DNA from 3 places in the Blautia sp. 210820-DFI.6.14 genome. Region 2 is predicted to be linked to each of the others. Evidence: predicted binding sites of a transcription regulator. Region 2 holds the regulator's gene; each other region holds the start of a gene.
What was found. The regulator NrdR, encoded in region 2, represses ribonucleotide reductase genes. The targets are predictions, from matches to a motif close to CACAANATNTTGTG.
Positions count from the first base shown of each region.

Region 1 (6,322 bases), on a different contig from region 2:
ATGACAGTGAGCCGGCCAAAGGTTACAATGGTCTGGCACTTTGTGATATGGACGATGGCTCTTATGACAGTGCACTGGAAAATATCAGCAAGGGGCTGGAAGATGCATCTACAGAAGAAATGCAGGATCTGTTGTTCAATGAGATTGTAGTATATGAGAAAAAGCTGGATTTTGCAACTGCTCTGAGCAAAATGCAGGAATATATCAAGATGTTCCCGGATGATGAAAATGCAGCGAAGGAACTGACCTTCCTGCAGTCACGTAATGGTGAACTGAGTAATGATACAGCTTCTGATACAACGGAGAATACCGATGCAGAGGCGGCTTCCGATGCAGGGGATACTACAGATACTCCTGATGGCTCTGATGAATCCGGTGAAGAGGAGTACTGATCTATGCAGTTTTATGATTTCAAGGAAATTGAAGAGCGTGTCATCCTGATCGGTGTACAGACAGAACAGGACGAGGATGTTGCTGCATCGCTTGACGAACTGGACGAACTGGCGGCCACTGCAGGCGCTGTAACCGTTGGGAAAGTGATCCAGAACCGTGAAGCAGTACACCCTGGAACTTATATCGGCAAAGGCAAGATAGAAGAGGTTGCGGCACTTCTGGCAGCTTATGATGCCAATGGGGTGATCTGCGATGATGAGCTTTCACCGGCACAGATGAATAATCTGGAGAGAGAACTGGACTGCAAGGTTATGGATCGAACACTTTTGATCCTGGATATCTTTGCCGGCCGTGCGACCACAAGTGAAGGTAAGATTCAGGTAGAACTGGCGCAGCTTCGTTACCGGTCGGCGCGTCTGGTCGGACTGCGCGAATCTCTTTCCAGACTTGGCGGTGGTATCGGAACAAGAGGACCGGGTGAGAAAAAACTGGAAACAGACAGACGTCTGATCCGTACCAGAATATCTGCTCTGAAAGCAGAACTTGCGCAGGTAGAGAAACACCGTGAACTGATCAGAGGCAAGAGAACCAGAGGAAATCTGAAGACAGCGGCGATCGTAGGCTATACAAATGCAGGAAAATCAACGCTTTTGAATACACTGACAGGAGCCGGCATTCTGGCAGAAGATAAGCTGTTCGCAACATTGGATCCGACAACGCGTGTATTGGAACTCAAAGATGGGCAGCAGATCCTTCTGACAGATACTGTAGGATTTATCCGCAAGCTGCCACATCATCTGGTAGAAGCGTTTAAAAGTACGCTGGAGGAGGCTAAGTATGCAGATTATATCATTCATGTGGTAGATGCTTCCAATCCGCAGGCAGAGCTTCAGATGCATACGGTGTATGAGACACTTCGAGAGCTGGGAGCGACGGGTAAAAAGATCATTACACTCCTGAATAAGCAGGATCAGGTGCAGGGAGAAGCGCTTCGGGATTTTCGGGCGGATTATACAGTCAAATGTTCTGCCCGTACCGGAGAGGGCCTGGAGGAACTTAAAGATGTTCTGGCAAAACTCCTCGCAGAGAGCCAGATTTATCTGGAAGAATTATATACTTACAAAGAGGCTGGTAAGATTCAGATCATCCGGGAGTACGGGAGTCTGCTTTCAGAAGAATATCGGGAAGATGGAATTTTTGTAAAGGCGAGAGTACCTGCAGAAATCTTTGTTTCAGTAATGCCAAAGTCCCGTAAATAAAGGAAAAACGTGAATATTGGACAACACCATATAGTTGTGCACTTGCATTATCGACACAATATATGGTGTTTTTGTCTATTGACGTATAGATAAGAGTCTGCTACAATAGGTTCTACACGGTTGCTGTGAACGGAGAAAACAGCAATCTGCAGCATGTAATTCACGGTATGAATATGACCGTATATAATACAGGTGCAAGCAGTAGAGGGAGGAATGTATAACATGTTTCAGGTAGTAAAACGTGATGGTGAAATTGCTGAATTTCAGATGGCAAAGATTACATCAGCTATTGATAAAGCATTTGATGCAAAAGAAAAAAACTACAGTAAAGATATGATCGACCTTTTGGCCCTTCGTGTTACTGCAGATTTCCAGAATAAGATCCAGGATGGGAAGGTAACCGTAGAAGATATTCAGGACAGTGTGGAGAATGTTCTGATCCAGGCCGGATACAGTGATGTTGCCAAGGCATATATCCTCTATCGTAAACAGAGGGAAAAGATCCGTAATATGAAATCCACAATTCTGGATTACAAAGAGATCGTGGACAGTTATGTGAAGGTCGAGGACTGGCGAGTAAAAGAGAACTCCACTGTCACATATTCAGTAGGTGGTCTGATCTTGAGTAATTCCGGTGCAGTTACAGCCAATTACTGGTTATCCGAGATTTATGACAATGAGATCGCAGATGCACACAGAAATGCGGATATCCATATTCATGATCTGTCCATGCTGACCGGTTACTGCGCAGGATGGTCATTGAAACAGCTTATCAAAGAAGGGCTGGGTGGCATCGAAGGCAAGATTACATCCGCGCCGGCAAAGCACCTGAGTGTCCTTTGTAATCAGATGGTGAATTTCCTTGGAATCATGCAGAATGAATGGGCTGGTGCGCAGGCATTTTCTTCTTTTGATACGTATCTGGCACCTTTTGTCAAGGTGGACAACCTGAGTTATCCGGAAGTTAAGAAATGTATTGAATCTTTCATTTATGGCGTGAATACACCAAGCCGTTGGGGAACACAGGCACCGTTTTCCAATATCACACTGGACTGGACGGTTCCGGATGATCTTGCAGAGCTTCCTGCGATCGTTGGCGGCAAAGATATGGATTTCAAATACAAAGACTGCAAAAAAGAAATGGACATGGTCAATAAGGCTTTTATTGAGACGATGATCGAGGGAGATGCCAATGGACGTGGGTTCCAGTATCCAATCCCGACATATTCTATCACAAAAGAGTTCGACTGGTCCGATACAGAGAACAATCGTCTGCTGTTTGAGATGACTTCCAAATATGGAACTCCATATTTTTCAAATTATATCAACAGTGATATGAAACCAAGTGATATTCGAAGCATGTGCTGCCGTCTGCGTCTGGATCTTCGTGAACTGCGTAAGAAGAGTGGCGGATTCTTCGGATCCGGTGAAAGTACCGGTTCGGTAGGTGTTGTTACGATCAACATGCCACGTATCGCATATCAGTCCAAGACACCGGAAGAATTCTACAGAAGACTGGATCGTCTGATGGATATTTCTGCAAGATCACTGCATATCAAGAGAGAGGTTATTACAAAACTTCTGAATGAAGGTCTTTATCCGTACACGAAGAGATACCTTGGAAGCTTTGACAATCATTTTTCGACCATTGGTCTGGTAGGCATGAATGAAGCCGGTCTGAATGCGAAATGGCTTGGCTGTGACATGAGCGATCCGCGTACACAGAAATTTACAAAAGAGGTTCTTACACACATGCGCAACCGTCTTTCTGATTATCAGGAAGAATATCCGGGTGAACTGTTTAATCTGGAGGCGACTCCGGCAGAATCTACGGCATATCGTCTTGCAAAACATGACCGTAAGCGCTGGCCGGATATCCGTACAGCCGGAAGCAAAGGAGATACTCCGTATTATACCAACAGTTCCCATCTGCCGGTAGAATACAGCTCAGATATTTTTGATGCACTGGATATTCAGGATGAACTGCAGACTCTTTATACATCTGGTACCGTATTCCATGCATTCCTCGGTGAAAAACTTCCGGACTGGAAGGCTGCTGCATCTCTGGTACGCAAGATTGCCGAGAACTATAAACTTCCATACTATACGATCTCACCTACTTACTCCGTATGTAAGGAACATGGATATTTAAGTGGTGAGCACTTTACCTGTCCGAAATGTGGAAAGAAAGCAGAGGTTTACAGTCGAATTACCGGATATTACCGTCCGGTACAGAACTGGAATGATGGAAAAGCGCAGGAGTACAAGAACCGTACACTGTATGATGTGCTTCACTCCAAACTTAAGAAAGTCCATACCAGTATGGTTACAGTGACAGATGATGATGTCAAGATCGAGCCGGTAGAAACACATAAATATCTGTTTACAACCAACACCTGTCCAAACTGCCGCATGGCAAAGAAGATGCTGGAAGGTGAAGATCTGGAGATCATTGATGCAGAGAAGAATCCGGATATGGCACGTCAGTTTGGCATTATGCAGGCACCGACACTGGTCATTACGGATGGAGAACATCTGAAGAAATATGTAAATGCATCCAATATTCAGAAATATGTGGATGAAGAGTTAGATTAAAAGAATACAGGTGGATAAGTTCTACTGAAAAGAGTCCTGTGGAAGGGTTTTGTGTACAGAAAGAAAACGTACAGAACATTTCCGCAGGATTTTTTTGTCCACTGCAAAGGTTTACATTTGAAAGAAACGTGAGTATAATGGATAAAGTTGGTATAATATGCAAGTTTTAATTTATTTATGCACAGGACGAGGAGAGAGAAAATGATCAAACAGAACATTGTATTTATTGAAAATAAAGCAGGAAGTCTTCAGAAAGTCACCGAACTTCTGGCAGAAGCAGGAATTGATATTTATGGATTTGCATGCTTTGATGCACCGGAGTTTGCTCTTTTTCGTATGATAACAAACCAGGCAGATGAAGCAGAGAAACTTCTGAGTGAGAATGGATATATGAATCGTGTGACAGAGGTCATTGCTGTAGACCTGAAAGATGAAGTGGGCGGACTGAATACCGTACTGCAGGTCCTTGGCAACTGTAATGTGAATCTGGATTATATTTATACATCCTATCATAGAGAAAACAGCCTTCCGATCATGATCCTTCAGACAGATGATGTATTTGTGACAGAGAATGTACTGAGCAATAATGGATTCCGTGTACTGAATTCACTGGAGGACTGATACAGGCATGAATAAAACAAGCTTTGGGAAAGGCCTTCAGGATGGAATTCCGATTGGCCTGGGATACTTTGCGGTATCCTTTACCTTTGGGATCATGGCTATTCAGTCAGGTCTGACTGCATGGCAGGCAGTTCTGATCTCACTGACAAATCTTACCTCGGCAGGACAGTTTGCAGGTATTGGAATCATTGCAGCCGGTGGTTCGCTGTGGGAGATGGCACTGACGCAGCTGGTTATCAACTTAAGATACTGTCTGATGTCTTTTTCTCTGTCACAGAAACTGGAAAAAGGTGTTTCCAATGGACACAGACTTGCGGTTGCGTTTGGTGTGACAGATGAGATTTTTGGTGTCAGTGCAAGTCAGGAGGGAAGGATCAGTCCGTGGTATAATTATGGTGTAATGTGTGTCGCGATTCCGGGATGGACACTGGGAACACTGGCAGGAGCTGTTTCTGGAAGCCTGCTTCCGGATTTCTTGGTAAGTGCACTGAGTGTGGCAATCTATGGAATGTTTCTTGCGGTGATCATTCCACCGGCAAAGAAAAATCGAGCCGTTCTTGGTGTAGTGATCGGAGCGATGGCTGTGAGTACGTTATTTGCAGTGGTTCCGGTACTGAATAAAGTTTCTACCGGATTTGTGATCATTATCACGACATTGCTGGTGGCAGGGTTGGCAGCACATTTCTGCCCGGTTGAGGAAAAAGAAACAGAGGAAAAGGAGGCAGCAAACTGATATGAAACCGAATGTATATCTGTATATTCTGGTGATGGCAGGCGTAACATATCTGATTCGTATGCTTCCACTGGTCCTTTTCAAAAGGGAAATCACCAGTCCGTTTGTAAAATCCTTTCTGTACTATGTGCCATATGCATGTCTTGCTGCTATGACATTTCCGGCAATCCTGACAGCAACGGCAGGCGGAATCATTTCCGGTGCAGCGGGACTCATTGTAGCACTGATCATGGCATATCGTGAAAAGAGTCTTCTTACGGTTGCGTTGTTCGCGTGCGCGGCGGTATTTATTGTAGAGAGAATAATGGAATTTATAATGTAGAAAAAGTTCTGGCTTTGCTTTGTGCAGGGCCGGATTTTTTTTTCGAAAATAGTTAGATGAAGCAAATTTTCTTGACAAAACGGATAGCCTAAACTAACATAAGTATAGATACAACTAACCGATAAGGTTGGCAAAGGTATGAAAAGGAGAAACTTATGTTTTTGGAAATTCGGGATATTAAGAAATCATTTGGTACCGGGGACAGCAAAGTAGATGTTCTGAAAGGGCTGGACCTGGATATTGAAAAAGGGGAATTCTGTGTACTTCTGGGGCCGTCGGGCTCCGGTAAATCCACCTTGCTGAATATTATCGGTGGAATCGAGAGTGCAGATGGTGGAAGTATTTCTATCGAAGGCGAAAAACTGGCTGATATGAAAGAAAAGAAACTTTCTCAGTACA
Region 1 is NZ_JAJCKS010000001.1:259,125-265,446, reverse strand. Features, by position in the region: gene LI112_RS01180 (lipopolysaccharide assembly protein LapB) at 1-392, shown strand, start outside; gene hflX (GTPase HflX) at 396-1,652, shown strand; gene LI112_RS01170 (ribonucleoside triphosphate reductase) at 1,875-4,247, shown strand; gene LI112_RS01165 (ACT domain protein) at 4,449-4,868, shown strand; gene LI112_RS01160 (AzlC family ABC transporter permease) at 4,876-5,601, shown strand; gene LI112_RS01155 (AzlD domain-containing protein) at 5,603-5,923, shown strand; gene LI112_RS01150 (ABC transporter ATP-binding protein) at 6,079-6,322, shown strand, end outside.
Region 1: the regulator NrdR is predicted to act here: its motif matches at 1,707-1,720, upstream of LI112_RS01170 (ribonucleoside triphosphate reductase).

Region 2 (6,322 bases):
AATGATGGTTTATATCGGACAGGGTGTACTCAAAAGAGTACGTGATGATATGTTTGAACATATGCAGACACTGCCAATCCGTTACTTTGACCAGAATACAAATGGTTCGATCATGAGTCTTTATACCAATGATACAGATACATTGAGACAGATGATCAGCCAGGCAATTCCACAGGCACTGATGGCATTGTTTACAATTGTTGTCACTTTTATTTCCATGCTGGTGCTGAGTCCGCTTCTTACGATACTTGCAGTAGTGATCATTTTTGTGATGCTTGCTGTTACCGGCAGGATCGGAGCAAAGAGTGGAAAATACTTTGTACATCAGCAGATGTCTCTGGCAGATGTGACCGGATTTGTGGAAGAACGAATGAACGGACAGAGGGTAGTAAAGGTATTTAATCATGAGGCAAAATCAAAAGAAGAGTTTGATCAGCTCAATGAAGTTCTTTTTGAGAGCGCCTCACAGGCAAATAAATACGGTAATATGATGGGACCAGTTATCGGAAATATCGGAAACCTGCAGTTTGTACTGACGGCGGTTCTCGGAGGAATCCTTTCTGTAGCAGGCATCGGAGGAATCACACTTGGTGTTATGGCTTCCTATCTGCAGTTCACCAAAAGCTTCACTCAGCCGTTCATGCAGGTGGCACAGCAGTTTAATTCCATCGTCATGGCGCTTGCCGGTGCGGAAAGAATTTTCAATCTGATCGATGAGAAACCGGAAGAGGATGAGGGTTATGTAACACTTGTCAATGCAAGAAAAGATGAGAATGGCAACATTGTAGAATGCAAAGAGAGAACCGGCATGTGGGCATGGAAACATCCGCATTCTGCAGATGGCTCCGTATCCTATACAGAGCTGAAAGGTGATGTAAGATTTGAGGATGTAACCTTTGGATATAATGAAGACAAAACAATTCTTCACGATATCAGCCTGTATGCGAAGCCCGGACAGAAACTGGCATTCGTCGGCTCTACCGGAGCCGGTAAGACAACCATAACCAATCTGATCAATCGTTTTTATGATATCCAGGAAGGCAAGATCCGTTATGATGGAATCAATATTACCAAGATCAAAAAGGATGATCTGAGACATTCTCTTGGAATCGTTCTTCAGGACACACATTTGTTTACCGGTACGATTCGTGATAATATCCGTTATGGCAAGCTGGATGCAACGGATGAAGAAATCTATGCAGCAGCAAAACTGGCACATGCAGATCAGTTTATACAGATGCTCCCGAAAGGATACGATACGATGCTGAGCGGGGATGGTGAAGAACTCTCTCAGGGGCAGAGACAGCTTCTGTCCATTGCGCGGGCAGCAGTTGCAGACCCACCGGTACTGATTCTGGATGAAGCAACTTCCAGTATCGATACCCGTACAGAAAGTATCGTACAGAAAGGTATGGACAACCTGATGAAGGGCCGTACCGTGTTTGTAATCGCGCACAGACTTTCTACGATTCGAAACAGTGATGCGATTATTGTTCTGGAACATGGCAAGATCATTGAGAGAGGTGACCACAAAGACCTCATTAAACAGAAAGGAACTTATTATCAGCTGTATACTGGTAAACTGGAACTTTCATAAAAAATATTACAGAGACAGAATTTCCTGATAATCTGGAGTTCTGTCTCTTTGTATATTCGGTAATCTGTGAGAAAAAATGGTGCAATATGTGCAACAATTAACTGTATTTTTATTCCGGACGTGGTATACTGTCAACAAAAAGAAATGGGGGCTCAATATGTTAAAATCATGGACACCGGGCGAAGGACCGGACAAAGATGAGATGAAGGTGCAGCTTGAGAAAACCAGAAACAGACTTTATGATCTTCAGATGAAGATCAAGGAGCATAAACTCCCGGTGCTGGTTCTTTTTGAGGGATGGAGTGCAGCAGGCAAAGGCAGCATGATCGGCAAAGTGATCAGAAATATTGATCCTCGCTTTTTCAAGGTTGCCACGATGTCAGCTCCGACAGAGGAAGAGGTACGCAGACCGTTTCTGTATCGTTATATGAAACAGATCCCGGAAGAAGGCAAATTTACATTCCTGGATTCCGGATGGATGGAACAGACGGTGAAGGAAGTATTGAATGGAGAACTCGAAGGAGATGCTTATGAGCGGCGTATCGAGAGCATCAGGCGTTTTGAAAGGCAGCTTACGGACAATGGATATCTGGTCCTGAAATTCTTTATGGAGATTGATAAGGACGAACAGGAAAAACGTATGAAGAAGCTGCTTTCCAAGGATGATACCAAGTGGCGTGTGACAGGATTCGATAAATGGCAGAACAAACATTATAAGAAGTGCGAGAATGTATTTGACCGTTATATGAAAGACACCAATATGTCCAGTTCGCCGTGGTATATCATTGATGCAAAGGATAAGAAGTGGGCAGAGCTGCAGGTGATGGATACACTGGTCAGCAGTATTGAAGTGGCATTGCAGAACCAGAGTCATTCGGTACCGATCCTTCAGAATGTTTTTCCACTGGTCAAGATGCCTAAGCTGAAAGACGTAGAGCTGGAAGGCAAGACAATTGACGAAGAAGAGTACCAGAAAGAATTGAAGAAGCTGCAGGCAAAACTGGGAGAACTGCATAATCGCCTGTACCGTAAGCGTGTTCCGGTGATCATTACCTATGAGGGATGGGATGCGGCCGGCAAAGGCGGCAATATCAAACGAATTGCAGGGGCATTGGATCCTAGAGGATATGAGGTACAGCCAATCGCCAGTCCGGAGCCACATGAGAAGGCTCGGCATTATCTCTGGAGATTCTGGACAAGACTTCCGAAGGATGGGCACATTGCAATCTTTGATCGTACGTGGTATGGCCGTGTCATGGTAGAACGGCTGGAAGGATTCTGCAGTGAAAATGACTGGAAACGTGCTTACAATGAGATGAATGAATTTGAAAAGGAACTCCACGACTGGGGTGCAGTGATCATCAAATTCTGGGTGCAGATTGATAAAGATACACAGTTGGAGCGTTTTAATGACCGCCAGAATAATCCGGAGAAACGCTGGAAGATCACAGACGAAGACTGGCGAAACCGTGAAAAATGGGATCAGTATGAAGAAGCAGTCGATGAGATGCTGAAGAAGACGAGTACAACGTTTGCACCGTGGCATATTCTGGAGTCCGTTGACAAGAAATATGCACGTATCAAAGCACTGAAGATTGTAATTGAAGAAATTGAGAAAGCACTGAAATAAAGAAGAACCTCTCTGTCGGCAATTGGTCTGGCAGGGAGGCTTTTTGCATATAAAGCAATTTCAGGATCTCAGATAATTTTTCATGGTCTTCAGAGCATTTTTTTCAAGGCGGCTGACCTGCGCCTGAGAGATGCCGATTTCATCAGCAACTTCCATCTGTGTCCGACCCTCATAGAAGCGCATTTCAATGATGTGCTTTTCTCTCTGGTTAAGCCGGTTCATGGCTTCCCGGAGAGATAGGTTTTCCAGCCAGTGGTCTTCTTTGTTTTTCTGATCGCTGATCTGATCCATGACATACAACGTATCGCCACCCTCGGAGTATACCGGTTCAAACAAGCTGACAGGACTCTGGATCGCATCCAGGGCATATACGATCATTTCTTTTTCAATGCCGATCTCATCAGCAATTTCATCGATCGTTGGTTCCTTCAGATTCTTTTTGATCATATTTTCTTTGGTATAAATGGCTTTATAGGCAATGTCGCGCAGAGAACGGCTTACCCGGATACTGTTATAATCCCGTAGATAGCGGCGGATCTCACCGATGATCATCGGGACTGCATATGTCGAGAATTTGACATTCAGTGTATCGTCAAAATTATCGACGGCTTTCATAAGACCAATGCACCCGATCTGAAAAAGATCATCGGCATTTTCATTGCTGTTCTGAAATCGTTTGATAACACTTAACACAAGGCGGAGATTTCCTTTGATATATTGTTCGCGGGCTTCAGAATCTCCTTTTTTGATCTTTTGAAATAATGCTTCTTTTTCGTCCGACTTCAGGATCGGAAGACTGGATGTATTTACCCCGCAGATTTCTACTTTATTAAGTGCCATCAAAATATCCTCCTCATCTCTTATTTCTGGTACTAGAAATGATTCTCAGGGAGGACAGGAAATATTCTTTTCTGGGAAAAATATAAAAATTAATAGCCCTTGACAGTGTCAGAGAAGGTGGTCTTTGTGAAAACATTTTTCTTCTTTGACTTCGACGAGGATGATATCATCACCAATCTGGCAGATGCAGCACCAGGGAATGATGTATTCGCTTTCTCTGCCGGGAAAAAAACAGAATTTGCCGGGACCTGGAACGATGAGAGCAGTGATGGCTCCTGTTTTGCGGTCGAACTCCAGATCGACCGGGCAGCCAAGACTGCGACAGGTACAGGTATTGATGACTTCTTTCTGTCTAAGCTCACATAATCGCATGAATTTACCACTTTTTATAAAAGATATGCAAAATTTATCTGAAATATACAGGTCCATTTCTTGACATTGTCCGAAAAAATAAAGTATAATTATTTCATTAAAAGGGGAAAGAGGGGAAAATACTGTGAGATGCCCGTTTTGTAATCAGGATAACAGCAAGGTTGTAGACTCCCGACCGGTAGATGATACAAATTCAATCCGGAGACGGCGAATGTGTGAATCCTGTGGAAAAAGATTTACGACATACGAAAAAGTTGAAACTATTCCATTGAGTGTCATTAAGAAGGATCAGACACGTGAACAGTATGACCGTTCCAAGATTCAGGGCGGAATTCTGCGTGCCTGCTATAAGAGACCGATTCCGGTGGAAAAGATCGAGTCGCTGATGGATTCTATAGAGGGAGATATTTTTGACACAGCAGACAAAGAAATTTCCAGTACCCGCATTGGTGAGATTGTCATGGAACATCTGAAGGACCTGGATGCAGTTGCTTATGTTCGCTTTGCTTCTGTCTACAGAGAATTTAAGGATGTCAGTACATTTATGGATGAACTGAAGAAATTTATGGAACCATAAAGAAAACATGAAAATATAAAAAGGCGCTTCGGATCAGAAATCCGGAACGCCTTTTGGATTATACATACGAATGAACAGGAGATTAAACAATACCCTGAGCCATCATTGCATCTACAACCTTTTCGAAACCTGCAATGTTAGCACCAACAACGAAGTTGTCCGGCATATCATAACGTTTTGCAGCATCGCTGATCTTAGCATAGATGTCAACCATGATCTGATGAAGTTTGGCATCAACTTCTTCGGATGTCCAGGAAAGTCTCTGAGAGTTCTGGCTCATTTCCAGTGCGGAAGTAGCAACACCACCTGCATTGGATGCTTTTCCAGGAAGGAAGAGAACACCGTTTGCCATAGCGTAGTCTGTAGCTTCTCTTGTAGTAGGCATGTTTGCACCTTCTACGATATATTTGCATCCGTTTGCAATCAGAGTTTTTACGCCATCAAGGTCAAGTTCGTTCTGAGTTGCGCATGGAAGATATACATCACATTTGATGTTCCAGATGCCAACACCTTCTGTGTAAGTAGCGCCTTCTACACGGTCAGCGTATTCTTTGATACGTCCACGTTTTACTTCTTTGATATCTTTGACAATGTCAAGGTTGATTCCGTTTGGATCATGGATATATCCGTTAGAGTCGCACATTGCAATAACCTTTGCACCAAGCTGAGTAGCTTTCTGCACTGCATAGATTGCAACATTACCGGAACCTGTAACAACAACAGTTTTTCCGTCAAGAGAATCGTTGTGGTCTTTCATCAGTTCGTTCAGAATATATACAACACCGTATCCGGTAGCTTCTGTACGGATCAGGGAACCACCATAGGTAAGTCCTTTACCTGTCAGAACGCCTTCATAAAGATCACGAACACGTTTGTACTGTCCGAAGAGATATCCAATCTCACGTCCGCCGACACCGATGTCACCAGCCGGTACGTCTGTGTCTGCGCCGATGTATTTGCAGAGTTCTGTCATAAAGCTCTGGCAGAATGCCATAACTTCTCTGTCAGATTTGCCCTTAGGATCGAAGTTGGAACCACCTTTACCGCCACCGATCGGGAGACCTGTAAGGGAGTTCTTGAAAACCTGCTCGAAGCCGAGAAATTTAAGAATGCTCTGGTTTACTGTCGGATGGAAACGAAGACCACCTTTGTATGGTCCGATCGCACTGTTGAACTGTACACGGTATCCTTTGTTTACCTGTACTTTGCCGTTGTCATCTACCCACGGAACACGGAAAGAAATGATTCTTTCAGGCTCTACCAGACGTTCCAGAACGGAAAGACTGCGGTATTTTTCTTCATTTTT
Region 2 is NZ_JAJCKS010000008.1:108,619-114,940, reverse strand. Features, by position in the region: gene LI112_RS08640 (ABC transporter ATP-binding protein) at 1-1,597, shown strand, start outside; gene pap (polyphosphate:AMP phosphotransferase) at 1,755-3,227, shown strand; gene sigG (RNA polymerase sporulation sigma factor SigG) at 3,288-4,067, opposite strand; gene LI112_RS18510 (PRC-barrel domain-containing protein) at 4,176-4,439, opposite strand; gene nrdR (transcriptional regulator NrdR) at 4,564-5,016, shown strand; gene gdhA (NADP-specific glutamate dehydrogenase) at 5,099-6,322, opposite strand, start outside.

Region 3 (6,322 bases), on a different contig from region 2:
GACCGCAGTCATCACAGTATGCCAGAGAAAGATTGACACCTTCATAATATCCCAGATTCATTGCTCTGCGGATCAGAGTACGGATGGCTTCTTTATTATAGCCAATCGGATAACGTACATACTGGATCTTACCACCATTACAGAGTTCCCAGAATCGTCCCTCCAGATCCTGTTTCTCAATCGGAGTTACATCCTCTGTTACATGGCAGTGGAAGCTGTTGCTGACATACGGTCTGTCAGAAACACCCTCAACAATTCCGTACATCTTACGGAACTGTTCTACCTGCAGACCGCAGAGACTCTCTGCCGGTGTACCGTAGATTGCATACAGATATCCATCTTCCTGCTTAAACTGGTTTACTTTATCATTGATGTATTTCAGAACTTCCAGGGCAAACTGTCCATCTTCACGGATTGACTTACCATTATAAAGCTCCTGCAGTTCATTCAGTGCTGTAATACCAAAAGAAGCTGTCATTGGCTTCAAAAGCTTGCCGATCTTTTCATTTGGTTTCAGATGACCGCCATAGAAACCGCCCTCGCAGTATGCCAGTGGGTTCGTGGAAGCACGCATCTGTCCCAGGTATTCATAAGTACGGATATGCAGATTACGGATCATCTGCAGATAGAAATCCAGCACCTCATAGAAATCTCTGCTCTCGGCTCTTGCTTTCGCCAGGATCATTGGAAGATGAAGGCTGACTGCACCGATATTGAAACGTCCGACAAATACCGGTGTATCTTTATCATCTGCCGGATACATACCGCCGCGTTCATACCACGGACTTAAGAATGCACGGCACCCCATTGGGCTGATAACTTTGCCATACTGTTTATACATGCTGGCGATATAACCCTTGCCTGTCAGAGACAGCCAGTCCGGATACATCGTCTTTGCTGAACAATCCACACCGGCTTCAAAAATATCTTCACATGGTTTTCCAGGTCCATGAAGATTTTCATCATAAAGAAATACGATCTTCGGGAACAGTACCGGTTTCTTGTGCCCCTTCTTACCCTGTCCGCCTTTGTGGACCTCCAGAAGAGAAATATTACACATCTTCTCAAACTGTCCGGTTCCAAGTCCCAATGTAACTGTAACGAACGGATAATCTCCACGGGAAGAACCTACTGTATTGAGTTTGTACTCAATTCCCTGCCATCCCTGGTCAAAATCACGTCTTACTTTATCCAACGCATATTCGATTGCTTTTTCCTCTCTGCCGTTCCAGTTCTCATCCGCATATTTCAGAAATTCACTGATATATTTATCATAACTCTTCTGTGCATATGGTCCAAGGATCTTGTCAACTTCCGGTACGGTAAAACCGCCATACTGCTGTGCCGCAGTACTCAGGATAATATCTCCCATAACATCAAATGCAGTATCCAGTGTCTTCGGCTCATTGTACCAGACATTACCCATCTCAAATCCGCCTTTTAATACGGAGCCAACGTCAAACAGACAGCAGTTCATCGTATCCAGACGTGCTGACTGGTCATGAATATAAATATATCCATCCTTACATGCCTGCAGCTCGTTGCGGTTCATAAAAAACTTACGATACAGTTCCTTATTCAATTCATTAAAGATCAGGCTTCGTTTCGTAGCCACCAGCGCACTGTCGGTATTCGCATTGCTCTTGTCTCCGATGTAACGGATTGCCTGGCTCTTTGTATATACGTCATCCATCATGTGGATAAAATCAAGTTTATAATTACGATAATCACGATAGCTCTTGGCAACTGCCGGATTCACACGCTCCAGAGCTCCTTCAACGATATTATGCATCTCCTGGATCTCAATCTCATTTTTTCCAAGAGAATCTGCATGCTCCTGTGCAAAACGACAGATAAAATCTTTTTCTTCTGGTGAAAATTTATAAAGGATTCGTGCGGCAGATTTGTTTACTGCTTTCACGATCTTCTGCGGATCAAATTCTTCTCTTGTTCCGTCTTTCTTAATTACATAAATCATACCTTGTCTCTCCTGTTTGCTACTGTTTGTAGGGTTTTTCACTGTTTGCGTCGTCCTGAGCGGCGATACTTCCCCTATCGCATTCTCCCCATATATTGTGTTGCATATGAGAGTATAACACAATATCATGTGAAATAAAAGGGGGAATTTCATTTTTTATTGTCTGAAATCTTCCCCCGAAAATCCATTATTAAACTAATATTTTTAATCTTCCCACTCCATCAGATAAACACTGTCGAAGTCACTCTCTTCGGATTCTACCTGAATCGTGTCACCTTCTTCAAATGTCAGAAACAGTGTATCCTCACCATCTTTGAGTGTATATTGTTCGTTGTCTGCTTTCTTTCTGGTAACAGTAAGTGTCACTTCGGCGCTGGAAGTAAAAACGCCATATTTTCCTGCTTCAAACTGGACACCAGCCTGTGCCGGTCCATATCCTGCGCCGATCGAATAATCCTTGTATCCCTGCTCATCATCCCAGCTGTAAAAATATGTACCCGGATCTGTGGTCTCAGCGGTATCTGTCTGTATCTCACTGCTATTCTCAACCTCAGACTGAATTGCTTCTTTTATGACACCACCCAGATCTTCAGCCAGTGGTGCAACTGCTGCAAGAATAATAATGATCACCCAAAGTATCCCAAGTTTTGAATGCTTCTTAGTTTTTGCAGGCCGGATTTTTTCTCTGCCAGAGGATGTATTCCGATTGCCAGCAGCCTTTCCGGTGCTTCCTTTCCCCAAGGATCCGACTCCCTGTGTCTGCATGATCTTACGGGCCTTATCTGATGCATGTCGATAGTGATCACTCCGGCTCTCATTCAGATGATACAGGATTTCATCATTGCGGTATGGCATACCACACTCTTTACATCGTCCATTTACAACCGTTCCGTCACATAACGGACATTTCATAGACAACACCCCCTTAGTTCAAATCATTTCTCCGATTTCACTTCAAATTGCTGTATTCATTATTGTATCCTTTTTATTGCAATCTTACAAGGTAAAAAAATTGCAATACCGACTTTTTCTTGCTATAATAGTTACATTAAATCTAGGAGGATTATTATGGAACAAATCAAGATTCCTGACGGGTATCATTCAGATCTGAATCTGCATGATACACAGGTTGCAATTAAAACTGTCAAAGACTTTTTCCAGCAGACACTTTCCCAGAAGCTGAATCTTCTCCGTGTTTCTGCTCCTATCTTTGTATCTCCATCCTCAGGTCTGAACGACAATCTTAACGGTGTAGAACGTCCGGTAAGCTTCGACATCAAAGGCCAGGACGAAAATGCTGAGATCGTACATTCCCTTGCCAAATGGAAACGCTATGCGCTGAAGAAATACGGCTTTGCTCATGGCGAGGGCCTTTATACAGATATGGTCGCGATCCGTCGTGATGAAGACCTGGACAACATCCATTCTGTATATGTTGATCAGTGGGACTGGGAAAAGATCATTTCCAAAGAAGAACGTACCATGGAAACTCTGATCAACACAGTCCGCTCTATCTACAGTGTACTCCGCAAAACAGAGAAATACATGGCTGTACAGTATGATTATATTGAAGAGATCCTGCCAAAAGAAATTGCCTTCGTTTCCACCCAGGAACTGGTAGACATGTATCCGGATCTGACTCCAAAGGAAAGAGAATACAAGATCGTCAAAGAAAAAGGCGCTGTATTCCTTATGCAGGTTGGTAAGACTTTGTCCAACGGAGAACGTCATGACGGACGTGCACCGGACTACGATGACTGGGAACTGAACGGAGATATCCTCGTATACTATCCGGTTCTTGACATTGCTCTGGAACTTTCATCCATGGGTATCCGTGTTGACGAAGAAGCACTCGACCGTCAGCTGACAGAAGCCGGATGCGATGACCGCAGAGAACTTCCTTTCCAGAAAGCAATTCTGAATAAAGAACTTCCATACACTATTGGCGGTGGAATTGGCCAGTCCCGTATCTGTATGTTCTTCCTTCGCAAAGCTCATATCGGAGAAGTCCACGTATCCCTGTGGCCGGAATCCATCACCAAAGCAGCCGAAGAAGCCGGAGTAAATTTATTATAAAAGAAGTGAGCAGTAACGTAAATCTGCTGTAAAAGTTACTACTAAGCATTTCTTCTATAGTATGATTTCACCAAATTTTAATAATTGAATTATTGACAGACAGGTACCTTCATACTATCATATCAATAGCAACTGACATAAATTGTTTCAGTAAATATACATCAGCTGTTCACAGCTGCAACATATATGAAAGACCGAGGTACTTACCGTGAATATTTTATTTTTCCTGACACCCAAAAGTGATGTAGCCTATATATTTGAGGACGAGACACTTCGCCAGACTGTAGAGAAGATGGAGCACCGCAAATTCTCCTGTATTCCTCTTCTGAGTATGGATGGCCGTTATACCGGCACGATTTCCGAGGGGGATATTCTATGGGGCATCAGACGACTGAATATCAACAGCACTGACCTGAAGGAAATGGAAAATGTCTCCATCATGGCTATCCCGCGACGCGCCACTTATAAACCGGTACACGCAGATGCTGATATGGAAGACCTTCTGGATCGTGCGATCAATCAGAATTACGTCCCGGTAGTTGATGATCAGGGATATTTCATCGGAATCATCACACGTAAAGAAATCATCAAATACTGTTACAAAGAAATGAAAGAATTAAGTATTCTTCGTAAAAAAGAAGAAGCCGACTCCTGAATGGAGCGGCTTCTTTTTTAATCTTTAATCCGGAATCACCGGAACTGCATCCGCCGGTATCGGGCAGACAAAACCATCTTTTGTTCTCTTTTCAAATTCTGCTCTTGCCTCATCCAAGAGAGATGTATCTTCAATCAGATCAATTGCGGTTGCTGCAATAACTTTTCCTGCGTGGACCGCTGCTTTATGGCCAATCTCTGTGCGGTCACAGGAAACATTCTGCCAACTGTGTCCCGGGCATCCATTCGGCCATGCTGCTACATGGATCTGGGCTGTCGGTGTCAGCCAGCTTACATCTCCAACATCAGTAGAGCCAGCCTTAAAGGCATCCTTCTGATACAACGGTGTAAGGAATCCATTCATTGCATGTCCGTATTCCTTCTGCATCTTCTCCACCTGTTCTTTTGCATTCTCATCATTTTCTGCTGCAACTCCAGGTACACCGTTGGAATCATAAGTCTCAGCCAGTGCATCCGCATATGCATTTTCTTCTTCTGTATATTTCGGCACACCAAGTTCTTCAAAATTCTTGTAGAGAACTCTCTCCAGTGCAAAGTTGCTTACGGTATCTGCAAGACCGTCTATGAATTTCTTTTCATAAGTAGTCTCTGTCATCAGAGCAGCACCCTCTGCGATCTTATCCACACGCTTCTGAAGCTCCACTGCCTCTGCCACATGGTTGGAACGGACCATATAAAGAACGCTTGCACGAGGCTGTACCACGTTCGGGCTGCATCCGCCGGCATCTGTGATCGCATAATGGATACGTGCTTTATCACTCATGTGCTCACGAAGGAACTGCACTCCGATATTCATAAGCTCAACTGCATCAAGAGCACTGCGTCCCCTCTCAGGTGCACCGGCGGCATGTGAAGCAATGCCGGTAAATTTATACTGTGTCTGGATACAGGAATTTGAAGAGCCTGTAGCCACCTCATTTACATCTTCCGGATGCCAGGTAAGTGCTGCATCCAGTTTTTTCCAAAGACCATCACGAGCCATAAATGCTTTTGCAGCACCACCTTCTTCTCCCGGGCATCCGTAAAGGATCACTGTACCAGAAACATCATTCTGTTCCAGATATGCCTTGATTCCAAGAGCAGCTGCAAACGCACCTGCACCAAGAAGATTATGTCCGCATCCATGACCATTTCCACCAGCTTTTTTTTCTTTACGCTCGATAAGGCCACCTTCCTGGGAAAGTCCTGAGAGAGCATCGTACTCTGCAAGAATACCTATATATGGTCGTCCGTGTCCATATGATGCTGCAAACGCAGTCTCAATATTGCAGGTTCCGCGTTCAACATCAAATCCTTCTTTTTCCAGTGCTTCACAGTAGGTTTCCGCGGATTTGAATTCCTGAAGAGAAAGCTCTGCGAATTCCCAGACTTTATCGGCAATGCCAGCGATCAGAGACTTTTTTTCTTCAATTGTCTGCAGTGCAGACTGTTTTTGTGTTGTCATCGTATCGTACCTTCTTTCTATAAAATCAAGAAAAGACAAAGGCAACCAGAGTATTCCGGTCACCTTCATTATTATAATACCTTAGATAAAAATTCCTGCAGACGCGGGTTCGTCGGATTATCAAATATTTCTGTCGGAGTGCCATCTAC
Region 3 is NZ_JAJCKS010000001.1:221,691-228,012, forward strand. Features, by position in the region: gene nrdD (anaerobic ribonucleoside-triphosphate reductase) at 1-1,978, opposite strand, end outside; gene LI112_RS01010 (hypothetical protein) at 2,183-2,890, opposite strand; gene asnA (aspartate--ammonia ligase) at 3,047-4,054, shown strand; gene LI112_RS01020 (CBS domain-containing protein) at 4,263-4,709, shown strand; gene LI112_RS01025 (M20 family metallopeptidase) at 4,734-6,173, opposite strand; gene LI112_RS01030 (amino acid ABC transporter ATP-binding protein) at 6,245-6,322, opposite strand, start outside.
Region 3: the regulator NrdR is predicted to act here: its motif matches at 2,097-2,110, upstream of nrdD (anaerobic ribonucleoside-triphosphate reductase).